3 regions of the Microbacterium sp. K41 genome follow, and region 2 is predicted to be linked to each of the others. Evidence: predicted binding sites of a transcription regulator. Region 2 holds the regulator's gene; each other region holds the start of a gene.
The links. Region 2 encodes LexA, which represses DNA repair genes until DNA is damaged. Its sites were predicted from a motif close to TCGAACANNTGTTCGA; they were not measured.

Region 1: imuA' (DnaE2-dependent mutagenesis accessory factor ImuA') is a predicted target of LexA. The motif match lies at 1,385-1,400, and genes of this name have one in related genera.
Region 3: recA (recombinase RecA) is a predicted target of LexA. The motif match lies at 1,526-1,541, and genes of this name have one in related genera.

What each region holds. Positions count from the first base shown of each region.
Region 1 covers NZ_SSDO01000381.1:2,689-5,958, forward strand. The annotation lists gene DW309_RS11815 (CYTH domain-containing protein) at 1-556, opposite strand, end outside; gene DW309_RS11820 (hypothetical protein) at 549-761, opposite strand; gene DW309_RS11825 (prepilin peptidase) at 810-1,280, opposite strand; gene imuA' (DnaE2-dependent mutagenesis accessory factor ImuA') at 1,411-2,196, shown strand; gene DW309_RS11835 (DNA polymerase Y family protein) at 2,193-3,270, shown strand, end outside.
Region 2 covers NZ_SSDO01000476.1:5,815-9,084, reverse strand. The annotation lists gene DW309_RS15850 (histidinol-phosphate transaminase) at 1-611, opposite strand, end outside; gene DW309_RS15845 (LysM peptidoglycan-binding domain-containing protein) at 646-1,014, opposite strand; gene lexA (transcriptional repressor LexA) at 1,303-1,995, shown strand; gene metE (5-methyltetrahydropteroyltriglutamate--homocysteine S-methyltransferase) at 2,051-3,270, opposite strand, start outside.
Region 3 covers NZ_SSDO01000526.1:17,925-21,194, reverse strand. The annotation lists gene DW309_RS18095 (regulatory protein RecX) at 1-168, opposite strand, end outside; gene recA (recombinase RecA) at 282-1,328, opposite strand; gene DW309_RS18085 (DUF3046 domain-containing protein) at 1,600-1,824, opposite strand; gene DW309_RS18080 (helix-turn-helix domain-containing protein) at 1,843-2,151, opposite strand; gene DW309_RS18075 (CinA family protein) at 2,272-2,760, opposite strand; gene pgsA (CDP-diacylglycerol--glycerol-3-phosphate 3-phosphatidyltransferase) at 2,778-3,270, opposite strand, start outside.

The DNA.
Region 1 (3,270 bases), on a different contig from region 2:
GCACCACGCCCTCGACCGCGGCGAACAGGGCTGCGCGTCCTGCCTCATCGGCGGGAGCGGCGGGACCGAGCTCCACCTCCCACTCACGCCACGCGCGGCGCGTGCCACGGCGGACGTCGGTCGCACGGACGCGATCGTCCACGAACTCCGCCACGACGCCGCGCGGCCCCGTGAGCAGGTAGGCCGTGCGGTCGTTCTCGATGCGCGCGAGGGGGGTCAGCGGCGCCGTCGTCCAGCCGGAGATCGCCTCGACGACCACGGCGGGAACGGTCTCGCCGGTGTCGCCGAGCGGCCATCCCAGCTCCAGGCGTCCGTCGCCCTGCCGCGGCCCCTTCACGTGCCAGCCCTCGTCCGGGCCGCCCGTGCGGCGACGCAGCGCGACGCCCGAGCGCGCGAGGGCGCCGTCGTCGGTGTCGAGATAGTGCGCGTCCAGGGCACGGTGCTCACCGGACGACACGGCATCGACCCCCGGGATCGCCTCCCACCGCGGGAGCGGAGTGTCGTCGTCGACGTCGTACGTGCGCTCGACCTCGACCGTGCGGGAGGGCTCAGTCATCCTCGAGCGTGAGGTCTTCGAGCGACTCCTCGAACCAGTAGTCGACCTCGGTCGGGCCGTCGCCCTCGCCCGTGTTCTGCGGCTCGCCGCGGCGGTTGTACACCACCTGCGTCTCGCTGTAGGGGACGATCAGCTTGTCGTCCGCATCGCCGAGGGGGATGATCTGCCCGTCCAGCGGGCCGCCGTGGAGTCGTGCGAGTGCCATGTGCCCAGAGTAGACCCGACCTCCCCCATCCCCGCGGCGCCCGGCCGCTCAGCCGAGCAGGACGCCGAGGACGGCTCCCGCGATCATCCACGGTCCGAACGCGATCCTGGTCGCCCGGTCGGCGCGCCGCAGCGCCATCAGCACGAGCGCGTACAGGGCTCCGAGGACGAATGCGGACGCCGCGCCGAGCGCGAGCGCCGTCCAGCCGTGCCACGCGAGCAGCAGCCCGATGACCGCCGCGAGCTTGACGTCTCCCCCGCCCATGCCGGCGCGACTGATCGCGCGCAGCACCAGGTAGAAGCCACCGAGCAGGACGCCGCCGAGCAGGGCACGGATCATCGGCTCGGGCCGACCCGTCGCGACGGCATCCACGGTGACGAGCAGGAGCAGGGCGGCGAGCGCGGGCAGCACGATGCGGTTGGGGAGACGGTGCGTGCGGGCGTCGATCACGACCAGCCATCCGCCGACGCCGAGGAGGGCGCCGTGCACCAGGCCGATGAGGGCGAGTCGGAGATCCATCCGGGCAGGCTAGGCGAGCAGCATGCGCGCCGATGACCCCCTGTGGACAGGGTTTCACGGATGTCCGATGTACGAATTAGCGTCATTGACGTCACTTGCTTTATTCGTACATATCTTCGAGGATGGATGCATGGGGATCGGGCTCGATGCGATGACCGCGCTCTCTCCGACCAGCGACAACCGCGCCGGAGAGGTGCTGCGGCTGCGCCGCGAGATCAGCCGGATGCAGCGGCGGCGCAGCGAGCACACCCTGCTCCCCCTCGACCCCGCCTTCGCTGCGCTGCTGCCCGAGGAGGGACTCCAGACCGGCACCTCCTACACGGTCTCCCCCTCCCCGGCCCTCGTGCTGGCGCTGCTCAGTGCCGCCTCGGGCAAAGGGCACTGGTGCGCGGTGATCGGCATGCCGACCCTCGGGGTGGAGGCCGCCGCCGCCTACGGCATCGACCTGACCAAGCTCATCCTCGTCCCGTCTCCCGGAGACCGCTGGCTCGCAGTGACCTCCGCCCTCGCCGAAGTGGTGCCGCTGATCGTCGTCCAGCCGGAGTCGAGGGCCCGGGATGCGGATGTCGCACGATTGAGTGCTCGACTGCGCGACCGCGGCTCCACCCTGCTGGTCGCCGAGGAACCGGGCGCGGGGCGGTGGGCGCAGAGCGAGGGCACCATCCGCCTGCACGACCCCGACTGGCACGGGCTCGGAGAGGGGTGGGGCCTGCTCTCCGATTGCACGGTGACGGTCACCGCCCGGACCAGGCACAGCCCGCGCGCCTCGAGTGTGCGGGTGCGGCTCCCCGGCGGACACGGTGCCGTCGAGACGGCGGTGGCCGAGCTGACCGCCCTGCCCCCGCTCTCCATCGAACCGGAGGCGTCGGGCACCTCCACCCCGTCGGAGCTCCTCTTCTGGGCGGAGGCAGGATGAACGCTCCCCTCCGCGTCCTCGTGCTTTGGTTCCCGGACTGGCCCCTGCGGGCGGCCCTGGGTGGCGGGCAACCGCATCCGCCCACGGCCCTGGTGCAGGCGAACACGGTCGTCGCGTGCACCGCCTCGGCCCGAGCGCACGGCGTCCGCATCGGCCAACGTCGCCGCGTCGCCCAGGGACTCCTCTCCTCGCTCCGGGTCCTTCCGCACGACCCGGGGAAGGACGAACGGGCCTTCGCCCCGGTGCTGCAGCTCATCGAGAGACACGCCCCCGGGGTCACCCTCCTGCGTCCCGGCCTCGCGATCCTGCGAGCCAGGGGCATCTCGCGCTACCACGGGGGCGAGGCGGAGGCGGCGGCGGCGCTCTCTGCGATCCTGGCCGACGCCGGCTACCCCGAGGTGCGCGTCGGGGTCGCCGACGGTCCCTTCACGGCCGAGATCGCCGCACGGGGAACGGCCCCCTGCACGGTTGTCCCGCCCGGCGCCTCCCGGGATTTCCTGGCACCGTACCCCGTCCAGGTGCTCCGCGACGAGCAGCTCAGCGGGCTCCTCCTGCGACTCGGGGTGCGCACCCTCGGCGCGTTCACCGCCCTCGACCCGCTCGACGTGCGCGACCGTTTCGGCGAACAGGGAGCCCGGATGCACGCACTCGCCTCCGGCGCCGACTCCCGCCCACTGACCCCGCGCCCGCCCGACCCCGAGCTGGCGCGGAGCATCGAGTTCGACACCCCCCTGGGCGGCGCCGACCAGGTGGCCTTCGCCGTGCGGCAGACGGCCGACGCCGTACTGCTCGCCCTCGCCGATGCCTCCGTCGTCTGCACCGAGGTGCGGATCGATCTGACGGACGATGGCGGCGAGGTCTTCTCCCGCACCTGGCTGCACCCGACGTGCTTCGACGCCTCCGACCTCGTCGACCGGGTGCGCTGGCAGCTGGAGTCCCTGGCGGCGCTGACCGCGAAGGAACCCGTGGACGAGGCGAGGGCGTTCGGCGGCATCGCGGCGGTCCGCATCCTCCCCGTCGCCGTGGACGACGCGGCACACCATCAGCCCGGCCTCTTCGGATCGGGCACCGACG
Region 2 (3,270 bases):
TGCGGTGCGAACTCCTGATACGCCTCGTCGACGATCACCACGCCGCGCGCGGCCTCGTAGACCGCCGCGACGACGTCGAGCCCGAGCGGCGTACCGGTGGGGTTGTTGGGCGAGCACAGGATCACCACGTCGGGGTCGGCGGCGCTCACCTGTTCCGCGGCTTCCTCCGGGGTGATCGAGTAGTCGGGGTGCCGGGTGCCGGCGACCCATGACGCACCCGTGCCCTGCGCGATCAGCGGATACATCGAGTAGGTCGGAGCGAAGCCGAACGCCGTCCGCCCCGGTCCGCCGAACGCCTGCAGGATGTGCTGCAGCACCTCGTTCGAGCCGTTGCCCGCCCAGATCTGCTCGGCCGTGAGCCCGTGACCGAGGTAGTCCGCGAACGCCTCCCGCAGCGTGGTGAACTCCCGGTCGGGATAGCGGTTGACGTCGCGGATCGCCACGGCGATGTCGTCGAGGATGTCACTGGCGACCTCGTCAGGAACGGGATGCGTGTTCTCGTTGACGTTGAGGGCGATCGGTAGCGGTGCCTGCGGTGCGCCGTACGGAGTGAGTCCGCGCAGATCGTCGCGCAGCGGGAGATCGTTGAGGGAGAGGGTCACCCTATCCATGTTAAGAGGACGAGGCGGCACCGACGGCCATGCGTCACTCCGCGTACTGCGCCGGGATCGCGAGCTCCTGACCGATCTGGATCTCTCCGCCGCGGAGCAGGTTCATGCGGCTGATGTCGCCGATCACGTCGCGCGGGTCGGCCTCGGGAGCGATCGAGCCGGCGATCGACCAGAGGGTGTCACCGGGCATGACCGTGATGGTCTCGACGGCAGCCACGGGCTTGTCGGCACCGGAGGCGATGGCGCTGCCGCCGCTGATCGCCGCGAAGGCGATGCCGACGGCGAGCGGGACGGACGCGACCGCGAGCAGCACACCGCGACCGCGAGCCGTGAGCCGGAGCCGCGTGGCCGGACGGGCCATGGCGGAGATCGCGGTCGCGGTGCTGAGGCTGATGGTGCTCATGTCTGCTCCTTCACTGTCCCGGCGCCGCGAGGGCCCGGGGAGGTTGGCGTAGCGTTCGCATCCGCGACTCGGCCGGGAGCCGTGAATGCGAAGCTACGTTCCGAAGATATCTTCGAGTTCGAACATCTGTCAAGCTGTCTTCGAAACCCTGTCCACGAATCGTCCGACACGCTCGAACAGATCTTCCAGATCGGCGCGATTCTCGGATACGGTTTCGACAAGGACACCCCACCACGGGCCACCGACATTCGAAGAGCGACGTCGGATCTCACGCACTGAAGGAGCATCATGAGCGAGACCACAGCCCCGGAGTCGGAGGCGCCGCGGACCCGCCGTCGCAAGAGCCTCAGCCCCAAGCAGATGGCGATCCTGGAGGTCATCCAGGCCGCCATCGCCCAGAACGGCTACCCGCCGAGCATGCGCGAGATCGGCGACGCCGTCGGGCTCAAGTCGCTCTCCAGCGTCACGCACCAGCTCGGCCAGCTGGAGCTGAGCGGCTACCTGCGTCGAGACCCGGGCAAGACGCGGGCCATGGAGGTGCTGATCGACCTGCCCGGCACCGGCTCCGGCGCCGAGAACCCGGCCGATGTCACGACTCCCGTCGGCGACGCCGCGCTCGTGCCCCTCGTCGGCCGCATCGCCGCCGGCGTGCCCATCACCGCGGACCAGCAGGTCGAGGAGATCTTCCCGCTCCCCCGGCAGCTCGTCGGCAAGGGCGACCTGTTCATGCTCAAGGTCTCCGGCGAGTCGATGATCGACGCCGCCATCTGCGACGGCGACTGGGTCGTCGTCCGCTCGCAGCACGACGCCGAGAACGGCGAGATCGTCGCGGCGATGCTCGACGGCGAGGCCACCGTCAAGGTGCTCCGTCGCCGCGATGGACACACGTGGCTGCTGCCGCGGAACACCGCCTTCGAGCCCATCCTCGGCGACGAGGCCGTGGTGCTCGGCAAGGTCGTCGCGGTGCTGCGAGCCGTCTGACCCGGACACGACGAAGGCCCTCCCCGATCGCTCGGAGAGGGCCTTCGTCACATCATCAGACCGAGGCGCCCACCTCGGCGCGCACGCGGCGCGTGGCCTCGACGATGTTCCGCAGCGACGCGGTGGTCTCCTCGTAGCCGCGGGTCTTGAGGCCGCAGTCCGGGTTGACCCAGAGCTGCCGCGTGGGGATCTCCTCCACGGCGCGACGCAGCAGGGACTCCACCTCCTCCACCGCGGGAACCCGCGGGGAGTGGATGTCGTAGACGCCGGGGCCGATGCCGTGGTCGAACCCGGCCTCGGCGATGTCCGCGACGACCTCCATCCGGCTGCGGGCGGCCTCGATGGACGTGACGTCGGCGTCCAGCGCGCGGATCGCGTCGATCACGACACCGAACTCCGAGTAGCAGAGGTGCGTGTGCACCTGCGTGCCCGGTGCTGCCCCACCGGTCGCCAGACGGAACGACGCCACCGACCAGTCCAGGTAGGACGGCTGATCGGCCTTCTTCAGCGGCAGCAGCTCGCGCAGGGCCGGCTCGTCGACCTGGATCACGGCGATGCCCGCAGCCTCGAGGTCGGCGATCTCCTCGCGCAGCGCCAGGGCGACCTGGTTCGCGGTCTCCCCCAGCGGCTGGTCGTCGCGCACGAACGACCACGCGAGGATCGTCACCGGCCCCGTGAGCATGCCCTTGAGGTGCTTCGCGGTGAGCGACTGCGCGTATCCGGACCAGTCGACCGTGATCGGTGCCGGCCGGGAGACGTCGCCCCACAGGATCGACGGGCGTGTGGCGCGGGAGCCGTACGACTGCACCCACCCGTGCTCCGTGACCGCGAAGCCGTCGAGGTTCTCGGCGAAGTACTGCACCATGTCGTTGCGCTCCGGCTCCCCGTGCACCAGCACGTCGAGTCCGAGGTCCTCCTGCAGCGACACGACCGCGGCGATCTCCCGGCGCAGGAAGTCGTCGTAGTCGTCGCGGGGGATCTCACCGCGCGTGAACCGTGCCCGTGCGCGACGGATGTCGGCGGTCTGCGGGAACGACCCGATCGTCGTCAGGGGCAGGACCGGGAGGCCGAGCGCCTCCTGCGCACTCTCCCGCTCCTCGTAGGACACCCGAGAGAAGTCGGCGTCGACCAGCGCCCGCTCGCGCACCGCGCCGTCGCGCACGCCGGGCGCATCCAGCCGGTCGCGCAGGGCCGCCGAGGCCTCGTCGAGCTCGGCGGCGATCGCCTCGGGACCCTGCGACAGCCCGCGGGCCAGCACGCCGACCTGCTGCACCT
Region 3 (3,270 bases), on a different contig from region 2:
GCGCAGCCGAGGGACCGGGGTGCCCGCTGTCGATCGCCCGCGTCGGCCGCGTGCGGGATGCCGTTCGCTCGGCGTGCCCGCGTCGGATTCCTGCGGGAAGTCGGACGGCGCCTGATGCCAGGTCGAGCGCCACGACGCGGCGCCGTCAGTCGATGCCGGCGCGTCCACCCCCGAATGGTCGGGCGGGGTAGGCCGTCGTGAGGGCTGCCGAGACGGCGCCCCTCCGAAGAGCGGGATGATGGGGGCGATCCGTTCCGGATCGCCCCCACGCTGCTCGTTCATCAGGCCGGGCGACGCTCAGCGAGCTCGTCCGCAGACGCGGGCGCGGGCTGCGCACCGATGCCGAGCTTCTGCTTGATCTGCGTCTCGATGGCGAGGGCGATGTCGGGGTTGTTGAGAAGGAACGTGCGCGCGTTCTCCTTGCCCTGCCCCAGCTGGTCGCCGTCGTAGGTGTACCACGAGCCAGACTTCTTGACGATCCCGTGCTCCACGCCGAAATCGATCAGGCTGCCCTCGCGAGAGATCCCCACGCCGTAGAGGATGTCAAACTCCGCCTGCTTGAACGGCGGGGCCATCTTGTTCTTGACGATCTTGACCCGCGTACGGTTGCCGACGGCGTCGGTTCCGTCTTTGAGGGTCTCGATCCGTCGGATGTCCATGCGCACGGAGGCGTAGAACTTGAGCGCCTTTCCACCGGCGGTGGTCTCGGGCGATCCGAAGAAGACGCCGATCTTCTCGCGCAGCTGGTTGATGAAGATCATCGTGGTGTTGGTCTGGTTGAGCCCACCCGTCAGCTTGCGCAGCGCCTGCGACATGAGCCGGGCCTGCAAACCCACGTGGGAGTCGCCCATCTCACCCTCGATCTCGGCTCGCGGCACGAGGGCCGCGACCGAGTCGACGACGATGAGATCGATGGCACCGGACCGCACGAGCATGTCGGCGATCTCCAGCGCCTGCTCACCGGTGTCCGGCTGCGACACCAGCAGGGAATCGATGTCGACGCCCAGCTTCGCGGCGTAGTCGGGGTCGAGCGCGTGCTCCGCGTCGATGAACGCCGCGATACCACCCGCGCGCTGCGCATTGGCGATGGCGTGCAGGGTGAGTGTGGTCTTACCCGAGGACTCCGGGCCGTAGATCTCCACGATGCGGCCACGCGGCAGGCCTCCGACCCCGAGGGCGACGTCGAGGGCGATGGAGCCGGTGGGGATGACTGCCACGGGGGCGCGCTCATCGCTGCCCAGCCGCATGACCGAGCCCTTTCCGAACTGACGGTCGATCTGCGCGAGGGCGGTCTCGAGGGACTTCTCGCGGTCGGCGGGTGATGGCATGGTGTGCTCCTTCTGCGCGTGTGATGCCGCCTGTAGGCTGTCGCGGCTCTTCCGGCTGGAAGGAACTCTCCGACAAGGCGTGTGGCTTCTTCAGCCTGGTCCTCACGCTAGGACGAGCCACCGACATTGCATCGGCCCACCCGAGGTCTGTGATGATCCAGGCATCGAAACCACTTGTGCAGAAGACTACGCCCGGTTCGAACAGATTTTCGACAACAACGCAACGCGGCGTGTCGGAGTTCCGCACACCCCGGAGAACGAGAGCAGCAACTCAGCGGCTCCGCGGCTCCAGCCGTCCGACGCCGTGCCGCCGAGACAGCGGAACATCCATCTCCTCGCACAGAGCGAGCCAGATCTCCCGGGGCGGCACGCCGTCCGCCAGCGCTTCGCTCGCGGTACGGCCGTTGACCGCCGTCAGACTGAGGTCGTTCACCAGTGACGGCCCTCGCGCCTGGAACTCCGCGTCGACGGCGCGAAGGAATTCGCTACGTCGCATCGTCACCCGGCCGAGTGGTCAGTGCAGCGAGAGCTCGGGCTCGACCGAGGCGACCAGATCGTCGGGAACGACGTCGGGGAAGACCTGGATGCCCTCGAGGACGGAGATGCGATCCCCGACCTCGCGCATGATGGTGGAGATGGGAACGTCGAGGGCCTCCGCGACCGAGGCGAGGATCTCGCTCGACGCCTCCTTCTGTCCGCGTTCGACCTCGCTGAGGTAGCCGAGCGCGACGGACGCCTTGCTTGCGACCTGCCGGAGGGTGCGCCCCTTCTGCAGGCGGAAGTCCCTCAGCACATCGCCGATTTCCTGTCGTACAAGAATCATCGGAACCTCCTCCCCATGTGTTCGATCGAGGTTCCCCTCGAAGAGACAGCCAGTCTAGCCCTCCTGGCCTGCACAGAATCTACCCTTGCACTCTGTGGTTTGAATGTGAGCACATCGGTATCAACCTTCGGCTGTCGGCTCGTATTCCCCGACCGCCTCAGCCAGCATTCGTACCAGCATCGCCACCGACTGCGCGCGCACCGCCGCTCGGTCGCCGTCGAAGACGAACGCCTCCGTGCGAGTGCCCTCCGGAGTGACGACGCCCAGATGGACGGTCCCGACCGGCTGACCGTCCGGCGACTGCGGCCCGGCGATCCCGGTGGTGGAGATACCGACGTCTGCCGACCGTCCGTCGACGGCGACGGCGTGGCGAACCCCCTCGGCCATCTGCCGCGCCACCTCGGGATGGACGGGTCCCTGTGTCGCGAGCAGCTCGGCGTCCACCCCGAGCAGCGAATGCTTGACCGGCGTCGCATACGCGACCACGCCGCCGAGGAGAACGACGGAGGCTCCGGGAACGGCGACCAGCGCCGCGCAGACCGCGCCGCCGGTCAGCGACTCGGCGACCCCGAGCGTCCAGCCGCGCGCGCGCAGGGCGCCCACGACCATCTCAGGGGTGAACGACGTCATGACCGCTGTCGCGAACCGCGTACCTGCGCCACGATGTAGTCGATTCCACTGACCACTGTGAGGACGAGCACGATCAGCATGAGCACGAAGGTGATGGTCGTCCACGGACCGAGACCGATCCACACGTGAAGCGGCAACAACGCCCAGCCGAGGGCCACGCCCTGGAACGCGGTCTTGATCTTGCCCATCCAGGCGGCAGCGACGACATGCTCGCTCGCGACCACCAGACGATGGATCGTGATCCCCCACTCGCGGACGAGGATCACGATCACGATCCACCAGTTGACCTCGCCCAGAATGGCCAGCCCGATGAAGCCGGCCCCCGTGAGGAGCTTGTCGGCGATCGGATCCCACAGCTTCCCGAAGTCGCTCACAATGTCGTAGCGACGCGCGAGATACCCGTCGACCCAGTCGGTCGAGATGGCCACGATGAAGAGGATGCCGGCGATCCAACGCACCACCGGATCCGGGATTCCATAGGTGCCACCG